2 regions of the Citrobacter freundii complex sp. 2025EL-00176 genome follow, and region 2 is predicted to be linked to the other one. Evidence: predicted binding sites of a transcription regulator. Region 2 holds the regulator's gene; the other holds the start of a gene.
The links. Region 2 encodes LexA, which represses DNA repair genes until DNA is damaged. Its sites were predicted from a motif close to TNCTGTATGTACATACAGNA; they were not measured.
Positions count from the first base shown of each region.

Region 1 (7,746 bases), on a different contig from region 2:
TGCCGGGGCCGCGGTTTTGACGTTTTGCGGGGACCTGCTGAACGCGCCCGCTGGTTGTTACCTTCACCCGTTTGAGAGCCGTTCGCCGCAAGGGCGTAAACCAGCGCGGGCGATGGCGGATGTCCAGGGCGCGGTTTACCGCGTGTCATTTACCCTGGACAGCTGACAGCGACTGTGCTTGTCTCAGCCCCGGCGAAAGGACTCAAAAGGGTGAAAAAACCAGGCAAGGAATGAGCAGGAACCCGCCGCAACGACGGAAAGCGCGGGCGCGAAACGGCGTTGCCCCTTACAGCCCGGCGTCAGTTTGCCGGGGTGCAGGGAGCGCAGGCCACGGCGCGACAGAGGCGGCGCATCCTGATAAGGATGCTGCAAGCCCTGGTGTTGCGTCATGGGATGGAAGCCCGAAGGGCGGAGACGGTTTACCGGCTCCGTTCACGACAGCCCGCCCGGACGCCCGCAGTGAAAACGGGAACGGGCAGAAAACAGAAAACGGGAGGATAAGAATGGATTACATGCGGCTAAAATGATGGCTGACGATCATCCAGCTTGATGCCAGCCGGGAACATCAGGAGCGAAAATGCTTTTCTTTTCTGTACTGCACAACGCTGTACCAGGCCGAAGCCAGGAAAGCAAAAACGGTGATCAGCACTCTTAATTCGTCCCCCGGCTCCCTCCCCTTCAGCATCAACGTTATGATGATGCCGGCAACGATAATCCATGCAACGCCACTCCAGAGACGCAGTTTATCCGCCGCGACATTAATCAGGATAAAAGCAACGGCCAGGATTCCCCCCCACAGAGCCGGTACAGGCTGAAACGGAATAAACAACAGATTAATACCGGTTAAAAGAGTCACGGCTGCAAACATCAGAGACATACGCATAAAATTTCCTCCCTGGACACACTGACTATAAGAATCACTTCTGCTGCTCATCTCCGGGTTTATTATATTCGGGCGCATTTGCGCGCGGCAGCTGCTGACTGTTCAGCCGATGCACCCGGAGCCGTTCACGGAAATATTCGCGCAGATGTTCAGGCTGTTCCCGCTCAACGAGTTCGTGGACAACAGGCTTGTTCATCCGTTCCTGCCAGGCAACAGCGGCGGCCGCTTTATCGACGGAGACTTTGTCCTGCTCTTCTTTTGAGAATGAGGCGATATTCCACTTTGACATATGCATCACCGGTCTGCTTTACAGGAAGATATCCCTGATAATACGCGCATTCCAGGGCTTCAGCGACTGACAATGGAGAGGAGAGTGCGCGGCGCCGGAGGCGCCTCGAAGTTTCTCTCCGGCAGGCGCAGCCTGCCCGGGTTTTCGCGCGGGCTGACAGGCGCACTCCGCCCCGGACGCCTGCCATCATACTTACTTGCCTTTTCCACCCTGTAAGATGAAATGACCGCCGATGTACACGGCACACTGACAGGTCATGTATTCGCAGATTTCATCCATCACCTGCGCGGTGGTCAGTTCCCGCTGACCGGCATCACGTCGGCGGGCATTAATCAGGGCTTTGTACTGTCGCAGGATCTCACGGCTTTGTGGTGCAAGTTTCATACGTTTTCTCCTTAACCGGCGGGTTTCCCCGCCGGACATTAATCAGTTGCTGAAGACATAGCCGTCATGGAACACATAGCCGCTGCTGAACAGGTCACGCGCCCAGGCTTCAAAATCGAAATAGCTGCGCAACGGCTCCGGCACCTCATTTAACAGGCCGTTGTCCTCCACCATCTCCCGCGCATAGTCTTCCTCGCTTTCCGCCTCGCCGCGGTACGCATCATCAAACGCGTCATAGTCACATTCGCCGGTATACTCCGCCCAGGCGATAAAAGCGGCTTCCCTGCCCTCTTCTTCGGCGCGTTTGTAAGCGGCGATAAAATCCCAGTCAATGGAGCATTCAGAGACGAACTGCGACGGAATGCCTTCCCAGTCCTGGAACATAAACTCGGCATCCCATTCATCGGCATGCAGTGCCTGACAGGCCTCGTAAAAATCCTCCCTGCCGTCAAACTCCGTCAGATCAAACCATTTGCCGAAAATGCTGCCGCAGTTGTATTTGTGATACGTACCCACGTAAACAGCCGGTGTGGTGGTCGTAGTGCTCATAGAAAATCCTCCATAGTCGATGTCGTCTGAGTTACGGCTTACGCCGTGCCGACACGACAGCCGGGCGAAAAGCGGAGGATGCAAGGGCGTCACCGAAGCCGCAGCGCAGTAAAAAAGCAGGAGCAGGCTGGACGGTTTGACGGCGAAAAATGAGCCGGAAAACGACGGGAAGACGGCGGATAACGTATGAAATAAACTGCGACCGGGTGAAGGTGACGGCGTTTACGCTTCCCTTGCATCAGCCGCGGCCCGGCTATAGTAGAGGCACGGCGTTTGCCGCAGGCCGCACGGGACGTTACTCACCGCGAAGCCGGAACAACGTGGAGGAAGAGCCGTAAAAGCGGAGCCGGCGACATCCTTATCCTTCGTGGTAGATTCAGGGGGCCGCCGCCCCCTGCTGTTCGCTACACTGGCCGGATTGCTGACAGGGCATTGCGGACAAGACTGATTTCTGCACGCGCTTCTGCCATGACCTCATGTAACAGGGTTAAATCCATCCACCGGCGCGGAGGCTCGCCAGGAATACGCAGCACATCGCACATCTGGCCACATGCCAGGATTTGATCAACTTTGTCGCTGATAACAAAGAACTCGACGCTGCTGTAGCGTGCCCCTTTGTTCAGGATGGCATCGAGCACCACCGGCAAATTGTCATCATCGTCCAGCCAGCAGGGCATATCATTTTCCTTCACAACCAGACGGAAGTTTCGGGTCTGGCGATAAAACAGCGTTTCCCCGCGCGTGGTCAGCGCCGCCTTTATCCGGCGCGCATCCTCCCATACCTGCCGGGAGACATCCCGCACGGCGCGGGACAGGCAATCCGTTACAGCCTGAATCTCCGGCTCCGTCAGCCATTCCCCGGCCCAGGGGAACGCTATCTGTGTTCCGTCCTCCGGAAGCTGCGGCGCGTCGGCATAGCGGCTGCCGGATAAAATAATCTGCGCTGGCGTCCCGGCTATTTTTGTCATGGCACTTTGCAGCTCTGCGGGTACGTCACCGGTACAAAGCAAAGGCAGCAGATGAACAATATTTGCCGCATCCAGACGGACATAAATGCTTATCCATCCCGGTTTATTGACCGGATCACGCTGATCAACATCGGTATGGTCAGGCCATCCATAATCAGCAATCAAATCGCGCGCACGGCGCATAACAAGGGCGGTTAACGTGGTGATTTCCTGCATAATGGGTTCCTCTGAACGGGGTCAGTACACGCCGCCCGGGCGGCGTGTTGATTTCAGTTTTTCAGTAAGGCGCGAACTTTCGCCGCATCAGCCAGGCGGCGGGTAACGCTTTCCGGGACCGGATGATTGCTGTCACGGGCGGTCCATTCCCTGTGCCATAACGCCTGTTCGGCAGTGGTCAGCAGGGTTTCAAGCAGATCCGCCGGCACCATCACCGCCGGAACGGCCTCTTTCACCTGTTCAATCAGATCCATCACCGCACCGGCAGACACGCCCGACTCAAGCCGTTGTTCCTCCGGAATGGCGTCCATACGCGCCAGTACCGCCCTTGTGTCCTGCTCCGAAACGGCATATTCCATTCCGTCGGCCAGCGCTTCGATATCCGCCGGGGACCAGACAATGAGGTTCAAAGGGGTTTCTGCGGGATACTGCTCACGCAACAACCGGCAGAGGGTTTCACAGGTTCCGTACATGTTTTTCTCCTTAGTCCTTAAAGCAGGCATCCAGCTCAAGAATTTCGTTGTATGCCGCCATAAACAGGGCATTGATGCGAAAAAGGGTCTGACGGGTCAGGCGTTCGGCCAGCACATCGGAATCAAAGCGATAGCGGTGCTCCATCCCGTTCAGCGTCGCCCGCAGGTCACACATGCTGTTGGCGACTTCCGCCACTTCTGCGCGGAGTTTTTCGTGTCCTGCATAGTTCATTACGCGGCCTCCGGGAACTCGTCGTTAGCGGCCGGGTACTGCATGGCACGCCGGACGGCGGCCAGACGTTGCTGTCCGGCCCGGTGATACTGTTCCAGCAGTTCAATACCGATGTAGCGACGGCCAGCCTGGAGGGCGGCCACGCAGGTGGAGCCACTGCCGGCAAAGGGGTCGAGCACAATCGCGCCGGGATGTGTGAAGGACTCAATCAGCGGTTGCAGGCTGGTTACGGGTTTTTCTGTCGGGTGGTGCCGGTTGCCTGAATATTTCCACGCAATCACGTCATTCAACGGGTTTTGCGGCAGGGGCGGACGGCCTTTTGCAAGGATGTAGGCGCATTCGTGGCGATAGCCCACATATGCGGCCTTCGATGTGTAGGTTTTGGTAAATACCAGGTGGCCGACAACGCTGAATCCCGCATTTTTCCATGCGGCCATAAAGCGATCGACGCGGTTCCAGCCGTAGAAGCTCACCATCAGCGCGTCTTTTTTGAGGACGCGATACATCTCATGGCAGGCGGGTTGCAGCCATTCATCTGTTTTATCGCCGGCGATGGTACGCCCCTGACGGTCACGAAAACCGACGAGATATGGCGGGTCGGTCAGAATGAAATCGACAGCATTATCCGGAAAGCCGGACATGATATGGACGCAATTACCCTGGATAAATCGGGACATGGTAGTTCTCCTTTCTCAAATGCGGCGCCAGTTACGCCGTGCCGATACGACAGCCGGGCGAAAAGCGGAGAATGCATGGGCGGTGCCGCAAGCCGCAGCGCAGTGAAAAAGCCCACGCTGGCTGGACGGTTTGACGGCGAAAATTGAGACGGAAAACGACGGGAAGACAGCGGGTAATGCCTTTGAAATTAACTGCGACCGGGTGAGGACACCGGCAGAGCGAACCCTTGCATTCGAAGCGGCCCGGCTAAAGTAGCGGCACGGCGGCCGCACGATGGCAGGAACCTCAAATACGGCCTATGTTCAGAACTGAGGTGAACACTGATTACAGATCCACAGCGGAGAAACACAATGTGCGGTCGGTTTACGCAATACAACTCCCGCGAGGAGTACCTGGCCTTTCTCGGAGAAGAAGCTGAACGGGACATTCCATATGATCCGGAGCCCGTCGGCCGCTACAACGTTGCGCCCGGAACCCGGGTATTGCTGCTGAGTGAACGTCGCTCGCAGCTGCATCTTGATCCTGTTCACTGGGGTTATGCCCCGGAGTGGTGGAACAAGCCCGCTCTCATCAACGCCCGGAGTGAAACTGCGGCCGGCAGCCGGATGTTCAGGCCACTCTGGGAGCACGGACGGGCCATTGTTTTTGCTGACGGCTGGTTCGAGTGGAAACAGCAAAACGGCGTGAAACAGCCGTTTTTCATTTACCGTAAGGACGGAAATCCACTCCTGCTCGCTGCCATCGGGAAACCACCTTTTGAGAACGGCAATGACCTGGAAGGGTTCCTGATCGTCACGGCCGCTGCGGATGAGGGACTGCTGGACATTCACGATCGGCGACCGCTCGTGTACTCACCGGCTGCCGCACGTAAATGGCTCAGCGAAAACACAACCAGTAAAGAGGCGGAAGACATTGCCCGTGAGGGCAGTCTTTGCGCCGAAGATTTCACATGGCACCCCGTCAGCCGGGCTGTTGGCAATCCCCGGAACCAGGGCCGGGAACTGATAGAGCCACAGGCTTAGCAGACGGTGAGATACCCGGTATCCACTCACAGGGTTATGCACCGTTTCTGAGGATAACCCTGAGCCTGTTTTATCCGCCAGAACAATGACCTGGCAGGAGCAGGTAAAATTCTTCTTGCAGGACGGGAAATATCTTAAATAATACTGTATATAAAAACAGGTATTTTAAGAGGTATGCCATGTTACTTTTTGTCGCCCCCGAACAGGAGCCGGTGCCGTCCACTGCCCCGCTGTTCACCGAACGTTGCCCGGCGGGTTTTCCGTCGCCGGCCGCCGATTACACGGAGGAGGAACTGGACCTGAATGCCTATTGCATCCGGCGTCCGGCTGCAACGTTCTTCGTCAGGGCTATCGGGGATTCGATGAAAGAGATGGGCCTGCATTCCGGCGACCTGATGGTGGTCGACAAAGCCGAAAAGCCGGTGCAGGGTGACATTGTCATCGCGGAGACTGATGGCGAATTCACGGTTAAACGCCTGCAGCTGACACCCCGTATCGCCCTGCTGCCGATGAACCCGGCCTATCCCACTCTCTATCCGGAAGACCTGCAGATTTTTGGGGTGGTGACAGCCTTCATACACAAAACACGGGGCATGGACTGATGTACGCGCTTGCTGACGTGAATTCGTTCTATGCCAGCTGCGAAAAGGTTTTTCGCCCTGACCTGCGAAACAAACCCGTCGTCGTTCTCTCAAATAACGATGGCTGCGTCATTGCGAGAAGTCCTGAAGCGAAGCGGCTGGGTATCAAAATGGGGGTACCGTGGTTTCAGCTGAAGTCGATGAAATTTCCGGAGCCGGTTATCGCGTTCTCCAGTAATTACGCCCTCTACGCATCAATGTCGAACAGGGTCATGGTTCACCTGGAAGAGCTGGCGCCGCGCGTGGAGCAGTACAGCATCGACGAGATGTTTCTGGACATTCGCGGTATAGACAGCTGCATCGATTTCGAGGGTTTCGGCCGGCAGCTGCGTGAGCACGTTCGTTCCGGCACAGGGCTAACCATCGGCGTCGGAATGGGACCGACCAAAACGCTGGCTAAAAGCGCACAATGGGCGTCGAAAGAGTGGCCACAGTTTGGTGGCGTGCTGGCGTTAACGCCAGACAATATCCGCCGTACGGAAAAACTGCTGTCACTGCAGCCGGTGGAGGAAATCTGGGGGGTTGGCCGCAGGATCTCAAAGAAGCTGAGCACAATGGGGATAACAACTGCACTGCAGCTGGCGCGCGCGAACCCTGTATTTATCAGGAAAAACTTCAATGTAGTTCTGGAGAGAACGGTCCGGGAACTCAATGGAGAAAGCTGTATTTCCCTGGAGGAAGCACCTCCCCCCAAACAGCAGATAGTCTGCAGCAGGAGCTTTGGGGAGCGTGTCACGACGTATGAAGCCATGCGACAGGCAGTCTGTCAGTACGCTGAGCGTGCAGCTGAAAAGCTGCGCGGAGAGCGTCAGTTCTGCAGGCATATTGCCGTGTTTGTGAAAACATCGCCGTTCGCCGTAAATGAGCCCTACTACGGTAATCTGGCCAGTGAAAAACTACTCATCCCCACGCAGGACACACGGGACATCATTGCCGCTGCCGTCAGAGCTCTGGACAGGGTCTGGCTGGATGGTCACCGTTACGCAAAGGCAGGCTGTATGCTGAACGATTTCACGCCAACCGGGGTATCGCAGCTGAATTTGTTTGATGAAGTACAGCCGCGGGAACGGAGCGAGCAGCTGATGCAAGTCCTGGATGGTATTAACCATTCCGGTCTGGGGAAAGTGTGGTTTGCGGGACGTGGGATTGCGCCTGACTGGCAGATGAAACGAGAAATGCTTTCCCCTGCGTACACAACGCGCTGGAATGATCTTCCGGTGGCAATGATAAGATGATCTGCCACCGAAAGATTTCGCATGCGAAATCTGGGTTACATCTACCCGTCAGAATTCGTCATCCGAATAGCCAGATTTCGCATGCGAAATCACTTCTTTTGTGCGGCCTTCCGTTAAATAGTGCGTGACTGTTGTTTCTGATGTGGAGTAATCAACACCCTCTATTTTATGAACTT
Region 1 is NZ_JBRYHT010000018.1:17,395-25,140, reverse strand. Features, by position in the region: partial or broken gene ACVXHP_RS22155 (hypothetical protein) at 231-448, shown strand; gene ACVXHP_RS22150 (hypothetical protein) at 566-883, opposite strand; gene ACVXHP_RS22145 (DNA polymerase III subunit theta) at 918-1,172, opposite strand; gene ACVXHP_RS22140 (hypothetical protein) at 1,365-1,556, opposite strand; gene ACVXHP_RS22135 (antirestriction protein ArdA) at 1,599-2,105, opposite strand; gene ACVXHP_RS22130 (hypothetical protein) at 2,510-3,289, opposite strand; gene ACVXHP_RS22125 (DUF1380 family protein) at 3,343-3,762, opposite strand; gene ACVXHP_RS22120 (hypothetical protein) at 3,773-3,994, opposite strand; gene ACVXHP_RS22115 (DNA methylase) at 3,994-4,671, opposite strand; gene ACVXHP_RS22110 (SOS response-associated peptidase family protein) at 5,023-5,694, shown strand; gene umuD (translesion error-prone DNA polymerase V autoproteolytic subunit) at 5,874-6,296, shown strand; gene ACVXHP_RS22100 (Y-family DNA polymerase) at 6,296-7,570, shown strand; gene ACVXHP_RS22095 (RES family NAD+ phosphorylase) at 7,619-7,746, opposite strand, start outside.
Region 1: the regulator LexA is predicted to act here: its motif matches at 5,837-5,856, upstream of umuD (translesion error-prone DNA polymerase V autoproteolytic subunit).

Region 2 (7,746 bases):
CCCGCTGAGCTGCTGGCTGATGTTCCTTGCTAATATCCTCTGGGCTGTGGCCTATGATACGCAGTACGCCATGGTTGACCGCGATGATGACCTCAAGATTGGTATTAAATCGACCGCGATTCTGTTCGGCCAGAACGACAAGCTAATCATTGGTATTCTGCAGGTGGGCGTGCTGGTACTGATGGCGCTGGTGGGTTGGCTAAACGGGTTGGGACTGGGCTATTACTGGTCTCTGTTAGTGGCAGGGGCGCTGTTTGTGTATCAGCAGAAACTGATCGTCAACCGTGAGCGTGACGCCTGCTTTAAGGCGTTTATGAACAATAACTATGTCGGTCTGGTGTTGTTCTTAGGCCTGGCAATGAGCTACTGGCATTTTTGAGTTTGGCTTAGCCTGCAAAATAAAAACCGGTCATTTCATTTCGACCGGTTTTTTTATGCTTACTCGCCTTGTGTGGCGCTCTCGATGGTCAGACGCACATCCGACGTGACCAGTTCGGCCAGCATCTGATAGATCTTCATCGTCTCTTCCGGTTCGGCATCTCCGGTATCGCTGATGTATCCCTCGTCACGCAGCGTCAGAACCAGAGAGCTGAACACGGCCTTGTCGAAGAATTCCGGCGCGTTTATGCCGTGCAGGACGGAAAGACGCTGAGCCACGGTGCGGCTCTCTTTCTCCAGCGTACCACGGTTGATAGACGGGTTAGCGCTCAGCAGCCAGAAGGTAATGGCGTAGCGCTGCAACGTCTCACGAGCACCCGCCGCCAGCAGCTGTAGCGTACGGGAACGGGCCGGATTGATATGCAGTTCGTCATCGTCCAGGGTAATGAGTCCCTGACGCTGCATTTCGCTGGCCAGTTCGTCGATCACACCTGCAAGTTCGTCACGCTCCCAGCGCAGGAACAGCTCCGCTTTCAGCATCGGGTACAGCGCTTCAATATGCTGTTGCAGCGCGGCGCGTGAAATATGACGATGCTGGGTTACGATGGCCGCCATCAACGAAGGCAGAACCAGCATATGCGCAATGTTGTTGCGGTAGTACGTCATCAATACCGCCTGCTCGCGCGGCAGAATGATGATGTCGCCGATGGTGTCTTTCTCGACCTCAAACTTGTTCATCTGCAAGGCATGGTCAATCAGCTCACTGGCGCTCTGCGCAGGAACCGTCGCATCTGAGGCATACGGTACGTTGCGCAGCAGACTCAGATAGCAATCGAGTTGTTCAGTCAATTGCTCACGGGTCAGAGAGCGCTGGCGGGAAGCCAGTAACGCGGTACAGCACAGGTTCATGGCGTTGGCCGCGCCTGCGTTGTTAATGCGTACCATCAGATCGGCGGCAATGTTATTTACCGTCGGCGTCAGCCAGGCAGGGCGGATAGACTCGATAGGATCGATAGATTCACGCCACTCCGGCACATGCTGGTTGAGGTAAGTCATCAATGGCATCGGCTCGCCAAAGTTGACGTAGCCCTGACCCAGATTACGCAGCTTGCTTAAGCCACGCAGCATTTGCGGCAGGCTCTCTTTCTCTTTCGTCGCGCCACGCAGTTCTTTCGCATACGTGCCCACTTCCATTACGTGCTCGTAGCCGATGTAGATCGGTACGAGGGTAATCGGACGCGTACCGCCGCGCAGCATCGCCTGAATGGTCATCGACAGGGTGCCGGTTTTCGGGTCGAGCAAACGTCCGGTACGCGAACGACCGCCTTCGACAAAGTACTCAACCGAGTAGCCGCGGCTGAACAACTCGCCCAGATATTCGCGGAAAACGGTGGAATAAAGCTTATTGCCTTTGAAGGTACGACGAATAAAGAACGCGCCCAGACGGCGGAAAATCGGGCCTGCTGGCCAGAAGTTCAGGTTGATGCCTGCCGCGATGTGCGGCGGAACCAGACCCTGATGGTACAGCACGTACGACAGCAGCATATAGTCCATATGGCTGCGATGGCACGGAACATAGACGATTTCGTGCCCATCGTGCGCCAACTGGCGTACACGCTCTGCATTATGAACGTTAATCCCCTGATACAGACGGTTCCAGGTAAAGCCCAGAATACGGTCTGTCAGACGGATCATCTCGTAGGAGAAGTTGGCGGCAATCTCTTCCATCAGCGCTATCGCATTTTGCTGCGCTTTTTCGTGGGAGATTTTTTTACTGCGCGCTTCATCTTCTACCGCACGCGCGATAGCTTTTGAGGCCAACAGTTTGTTAAACAGATCCTGACGGGCAGGGAGGCGCGGACCGACAGCGGCCAGGCGTTGGCGCGCAAAGTGCATACGCGCTACGCGCGCCAGCTTCTGGGCGATAATTTTATCTGTACCGTGTTCATCCGCCATGCGACGCAGGGAAACCGACGGGGAGAAGCGGACAAAGCTGTCGCGACCCAGCCAGGACACAGCAAAGAATTTTTGTACGCCGTTCAGCATACGCAGCGGCGGGTTGACCTCGCCTTTTTCGCGCCCGGGCGCACGACCAAACATCACCGAAACCGGCACCATCTGCACATCCAGGTCTGGATTGCTGCGATGCAAGTCGAGATAGTTATGGAACAGCTTAATGGACTCTTCTTTTGGCGTGTAATAGGTAAATACACGTGGACCGCCGTGAATAAACACGTAGCGCGGCAGTAGAGTTCCGTCTATCTCCAGCGGTTCCAGGGGATCCGGGAGATCGTGCGCCAGACATTGGGCGCGCAGCGTCAGCAAGTCTGCTTTGGAGTTGTACGGTAGGACGTACATAATGGGGCGAGAAGTATCGAGCCCCAATTCCGGTGCAGGTTCCGCCGGAATAGACTTGCTTTTTACCAGCACGCTTAATGGTAAATTCAGTAATTTGTAGTAAATTCGTGGCCAGCCGGACATAAACGATGTAAAGCCTCTGGTTAATAATGCAAATGCGCTGCAAGGATATCAGAAAGTTTAGTGAATTTCTGGTGTATCCGGTCATACTTCGCGCTGCTTTGCCACACCCTGAAACAAACGGGGTAACGTTACAATGACATTGACGCTAATAATGTAAAAAGGTTCTTTTTGATGGCCAATAATACCACTGGATTCACCCGAATTATCAAAGCAGCAGGCTATTCCTGGAAAGGTTTTCGCGCCGCATGGATTAATGAGGCGGCATTTCGCCAGGAAAGCGTTGCCGTTCTGCTAGGCGTTGCCATCGCCTGCTGGCTGGACGTCGACGCCATTACGCGCGTGTTGCTGATCGGTTCCGTGATGCTGGTGATGATCGTTGAAATTCTCAACAGTGCGATTGAGGCGGTGGTTGATCGTATCGGCTCCGAGTACCACGAACTGTCTGGTCGTGCGAAAGACATGGGGTCGGCGGCGGTACTACTGTCCATTTTTGTCGCCCTGATCACCTGGGGCATCCTGTTGTGGTCGCATTTGCGATAAAGATTCCACAACTTCATCATTCTCCTGTTTTTTGTGCAGTTTGCGGTTCCAAAATCACCTTTAGCTGTATATACTCACAGCATAACTGTATATACACCCAGGGGGCGGAATGAAAGCGTTAACGGCCAGGCAGCAAGAGGTGTTTGATCTTATTAGAGATCACATCAGCCAGACAGGTATGCCACCGACGCGTGCGGAGATCGCGCAGCGTTTGGGGTTCCGTTCCCCAAACGCTGCTGAAGAACATCTGAAAGCGCTGGCGCGTAAAGGTGTGCTGGAAATTGTATCCGGCGCATCGCGTGGTATTCGTCTGTTGCAGGAAGAAGAAGAAGGTTTACCGCTTGTCGGGCGCGTTGCGGCAGGTGAGCCACTTCTGGCGCAGCAACACATCGAAGGCCATTATCAGGTCGATCCTTCACTGTTCAAACCGAACGCCGATTTTCTGCTGCGCGTCAGCGGTATGTCGATGAAAGATATCGGGATTATGGACGGTGATTTGCTGGCCGTGCATAAAACACAGGATGTGCGTAACGGCCAGGTTGTCGTCGCGCGCATTGACGACGAAGTGACGGTGAAGCGCCTGAAAAAACAGGGCAACAAGGTTGAACTCCTGCCAGAAAACAGCGAATTCAAACCCATTGTGGTCGACCTGCGCGAGCAAAACTTCACCATCGAAGGGCTGGCTGTTGGCGTCATTCGTAACGGTGAATGGCTGTAATCACAGGTTGCTTTCCCGACAGCCGGATAAGACGTTTGCGTCGTCATCCGGCAACGTGCCCGGTGGCGCTGCGCTTACCGGGCATGGACAACATCTTCCAGTACGTCTAACTTCTTTTCAGGCGCTATTTCATGCCTTTCTTTACCTCCTCCGACAAAGCACTCTGGCGTCTAGCCTTACCGATGATCTTCTCCAATATCACCGTTCCCTTGCTGGGATTGGTCGATACCGCGGTCATTGGTCATCTGGACAGTCCGGTCTATCTTGGCGGCGTTGCCGTTGGCGCCACCGCGACCAGTTTTCTCTTTATGCTGCTGCTTTTTTTACGCATGAGCACCACCGGCCTTACCGCCCAGGCATTTGGCGCGAAAAATCCGCAGGCACTGGCGCGTGCGCTGGTGCAACCGCTAATGCTGGCGCTGGGGGCGGGGCTGCTTATTGCACTGTTTCGTACGCCGATTATCGATCTGGCCCTGCATATTGTCGGCGGCAGTGAAGCCGTACTGGAGCAGGCCCGACGTTTCCTGGAAATCCGTTGGTTAAGCGCCCCCGCCTCGCTGGCGAATCTGGTGCTGCTCGGCTGGCTGCTTGGCGTTCAGTATGCGCGAGCGCCGGTTATCCTGCTGATTGTCGGTAATGTTCTCAACATTGTGCTCGATTTGTGGCTGGTGATGGGCCTGCATATGAACGTGCAGGGCGCGGCGCTGGCGACGGTCATCGCCGAATACGCCACCTTGCTGATCGGTCTGTTAATGGTCCGCAAGGTCCTGCATATGCGCGGAATTTCGCTGGCAATGTTGAAACAGGCGTGGCGTGGCAATTTCCGCCGGTTACTGGCGCTTAACCGCGACATCATGCTGCGCTCGCTGTTGCTGCAGCTCTGTTTTGGTGCCATTACGGTGCTGGGTGCGCGTCTGGGGAGCGATATCATTGCGGTAAATGCTGTTCTGATGACCTTACTGACCTTTACCGCCTACGCGCTGGACGGGTTCGCCTACGCCGTTGAAGCGCATTCTGGTCAGGCCTATGGCGCAAGGGATGGCAGCCAGTTACTGGATGTCTGGCGCGCAGCCTGTCGACAGTCCGGTCTTGTGGCGATTCTGTTTTCGCTGGTTTATGCCCTGTTTGGCGAGCACATTATCGCGTTGCTGACTTCGCTCCCGCAGATACAACTGCTGGCCGATCGCTATCTTATCTGGCAGGTGATTTTGCCGCTGGTTGGCGTCTGGTGTTATTTGCTGGACGGTATGTTTATCGGCGCAACACGGGCTGCAGAAATGCGCAACAGCATGGCCGTTGCCGCCGCGGGATTCGCATTAACGTTGCTGGCTTTACCACTGCTGGGTAACCACGGCTTGTGGCTGGCGCTCACCGTGTTTCTCGCCCTGCGCGGGCTTTCACTGGCCTTTATCTGGCGACGTCACTGGCGCAACGGGACGTGGTTCGTTGAAGCCTGACGGTTAAAAATTCTGAATAGTGAGTCGAATGCCGAATCAGTGACTACACTTATTATCACGTCCAGCAGAAAAGATAGCGGAGTTGGACGAGATACTCTGGCTATTCACAACCTAACGATGAGGATTTGATGATGAATAAAGACGAAGTCGGCGGCAACTGGAAACAGTTCAAAGGTAAAGTGAAAGAGCAATGGGGCAAACTGACCGACGATGATATGACGGTCATTGAAGGCAAACGTGACCAACTGGTCGGTAAAGTCCAGGAGCGTTACGGTTACGCAAAAGATCAGGCGGAGAAAGAAGTTACTGATTGGGAAACCCGCAACGATTACCGCTGGTAATTAGTCCCCTCCTGAGAGTACAAGGATGTACGCTCTTTTGCTTAGCGACCGACTTTCTTTTTCACCAAAATTGAGTGGTCATGCTGGCATTCTCCAGGATGGCGACAGGCTTCAACCTCCACGCATGCCGGGCACAGCCCGTGAGCTTCAATCACGTTATGCCGCAGAGCAAAACCCATTTTTGCCGCCAGCATATGCATAATGTCTTCCACACCTTCCGCACACTCTTCTTTTACCACGCCACAGCGATCGCAAATAAACATCGCAGAACTGTGGGTCGGTTGATCGAACAGGTGACACAGCATGTAACTGTTGGTCGATTCCACTTTATGTACAAAACCTTGTTCCAGCAGAAAATCGAGCGCACGATAAACGGTCGGCGGCTTGGCCTGTGGCTCGGTTTCCCGTAGCAGGTCGAGCAGATCGTAAGCGCTGATTGCACCTTCCTGCAGGCTCATCAGGCGCAGCACTTCGAGGCGCTGCGGCGTTAGCCGCACGTTGCGTTGCGCACAGAGCTTTTCAGCTTGAGCCAATAACTCCTGCGTGGTGGTTTTGTCCATTTGGCGCCTCGATTTGTGTGAAAGGTTAATCCCTTACTTTATCATGTTCTGCTTAAAACGCCGAGATCCGCCGCTGTGTGCTATACCTGACGCATCGTATTCTGGAGAATCAACATGAAAAGACCCGACTGTATTCGCCACTGGCGAGAGGTGGAGGGGGCTGATGACTCCACCTACCCCGACAGCAATGAACTTTTTGCTATTGGCGCGCCGCTTGCCCGTAAACTGGGGTTAGGCAGACTAGGTATTCATCATGAACGCCTGCCGCCGGGGCGTCGCACATCTTATCCTCATGCGGAAAGCGATGAAGAAGAGTTTATCTATGTGCTGGAAGGCTATCCTGAAGCCTGGATCAACGGCTATTTATGGAAGCTCGAACCTGGCGACAGCGTCGGTTTTCCGGCAGGAACCGGGGTGTGCCACACCTTTATCAATAACACCAGTGAAGAGGTGCGCCTGCTGGTCGTGGGTGAGGCAAACAAAAAATATAATCGCATTTATTACCCGCTTAACCCGGTCTATGCCGCCACGCGCGAGGATCGCTGGGTTGACCATCCGCCGCAGTTTTTTGGCCCACATGACGGCAAGCCGGGGCGCAAATAACGCTCTGTGAGAATATGCTGTGGGAGCCACGATGATGGGGCGCACTATCACATCGGTCTATGCTATAGTAGCGCCCCTTTTTTAACCGGATGCTTGAATATTCGCCATGCTGCCTGAATCTCAGTCTACCGCTTTTCCCGCTCATCGTTTTTCTATCGCGCCGATGCTCGACTGGACGGACAGACATTGCCGCTACTTTTTGCGTTTACTGTCCCGCCAGACGCTGCTTTATACGGAGATGGTGACCACCGGCGCGATCATTCATGGTAAAGGCGATTATCTGGCGTATAGCGAAGAAGAACATCCGGTCGCGTTGCAACTGGGCGGGAGCGATCCGGCTGCGCTGGCGCAGTGTGCGAAGCTCGCTGAACAGCGGGGCTATGACGAAATTAACCTCAACGTGGGTTGTCCTTCCGACCGCGTACAGAATGGCATGTTTGGCGCCTGTCTGATGGGGAATGCGCAACTGGTCGCCGATTGCGTCAAGGCGATGCGCGATGTGGTGTCGATTCCGGTTACGGTGAAGACCCGAATCGGCATTGATGATCAGGACAGCTACGAATTCCTGTGCGATTTCATCAACACGGTATCTGGCAACGGCGAATGCGAGATGTTTATCATCCATGCCCGCAAGGCCTGGCTGTCCGGGTTAAGTCCGAAAGAAAACC
Region 2 is NZ_JBRYHT010000013.1:26,233-33,978, forward strand. Features, by position in the region: gene ubiA (4-hydroxybenzoate octaprenyltransferase) at 1-379, shown strand, start outside; gene plsB (glycerol-3-phosphate 1-O-acyltransferase PlsB) at 439-2,859, opposite strand; gene ACVXHP_RS19925 (diacylglycerol kinase) at 3,031-3,399, shown strand; gene lexA (transcriptional repressor LexA) at 3,509-4,117, shown strand; gene dinF (MATE family efflux transporter DinF) at 4,249-5,574, shown strand; gene ACVXHP_RS19940 (CsbD family protein) at 5,706-5,915, shown strand; gene zur (zinc uptake transcriptional repressor Zur) at 5,957-6,475, opposite strand; gene ACVXHP_RS19950 (cupin domain-containing protein) at 6,590-7,078, shown strand; gene dusA (tRNA dihydrouridine(20/20a) synthase DusA) at 7,185-7,746, shown strand, end outside.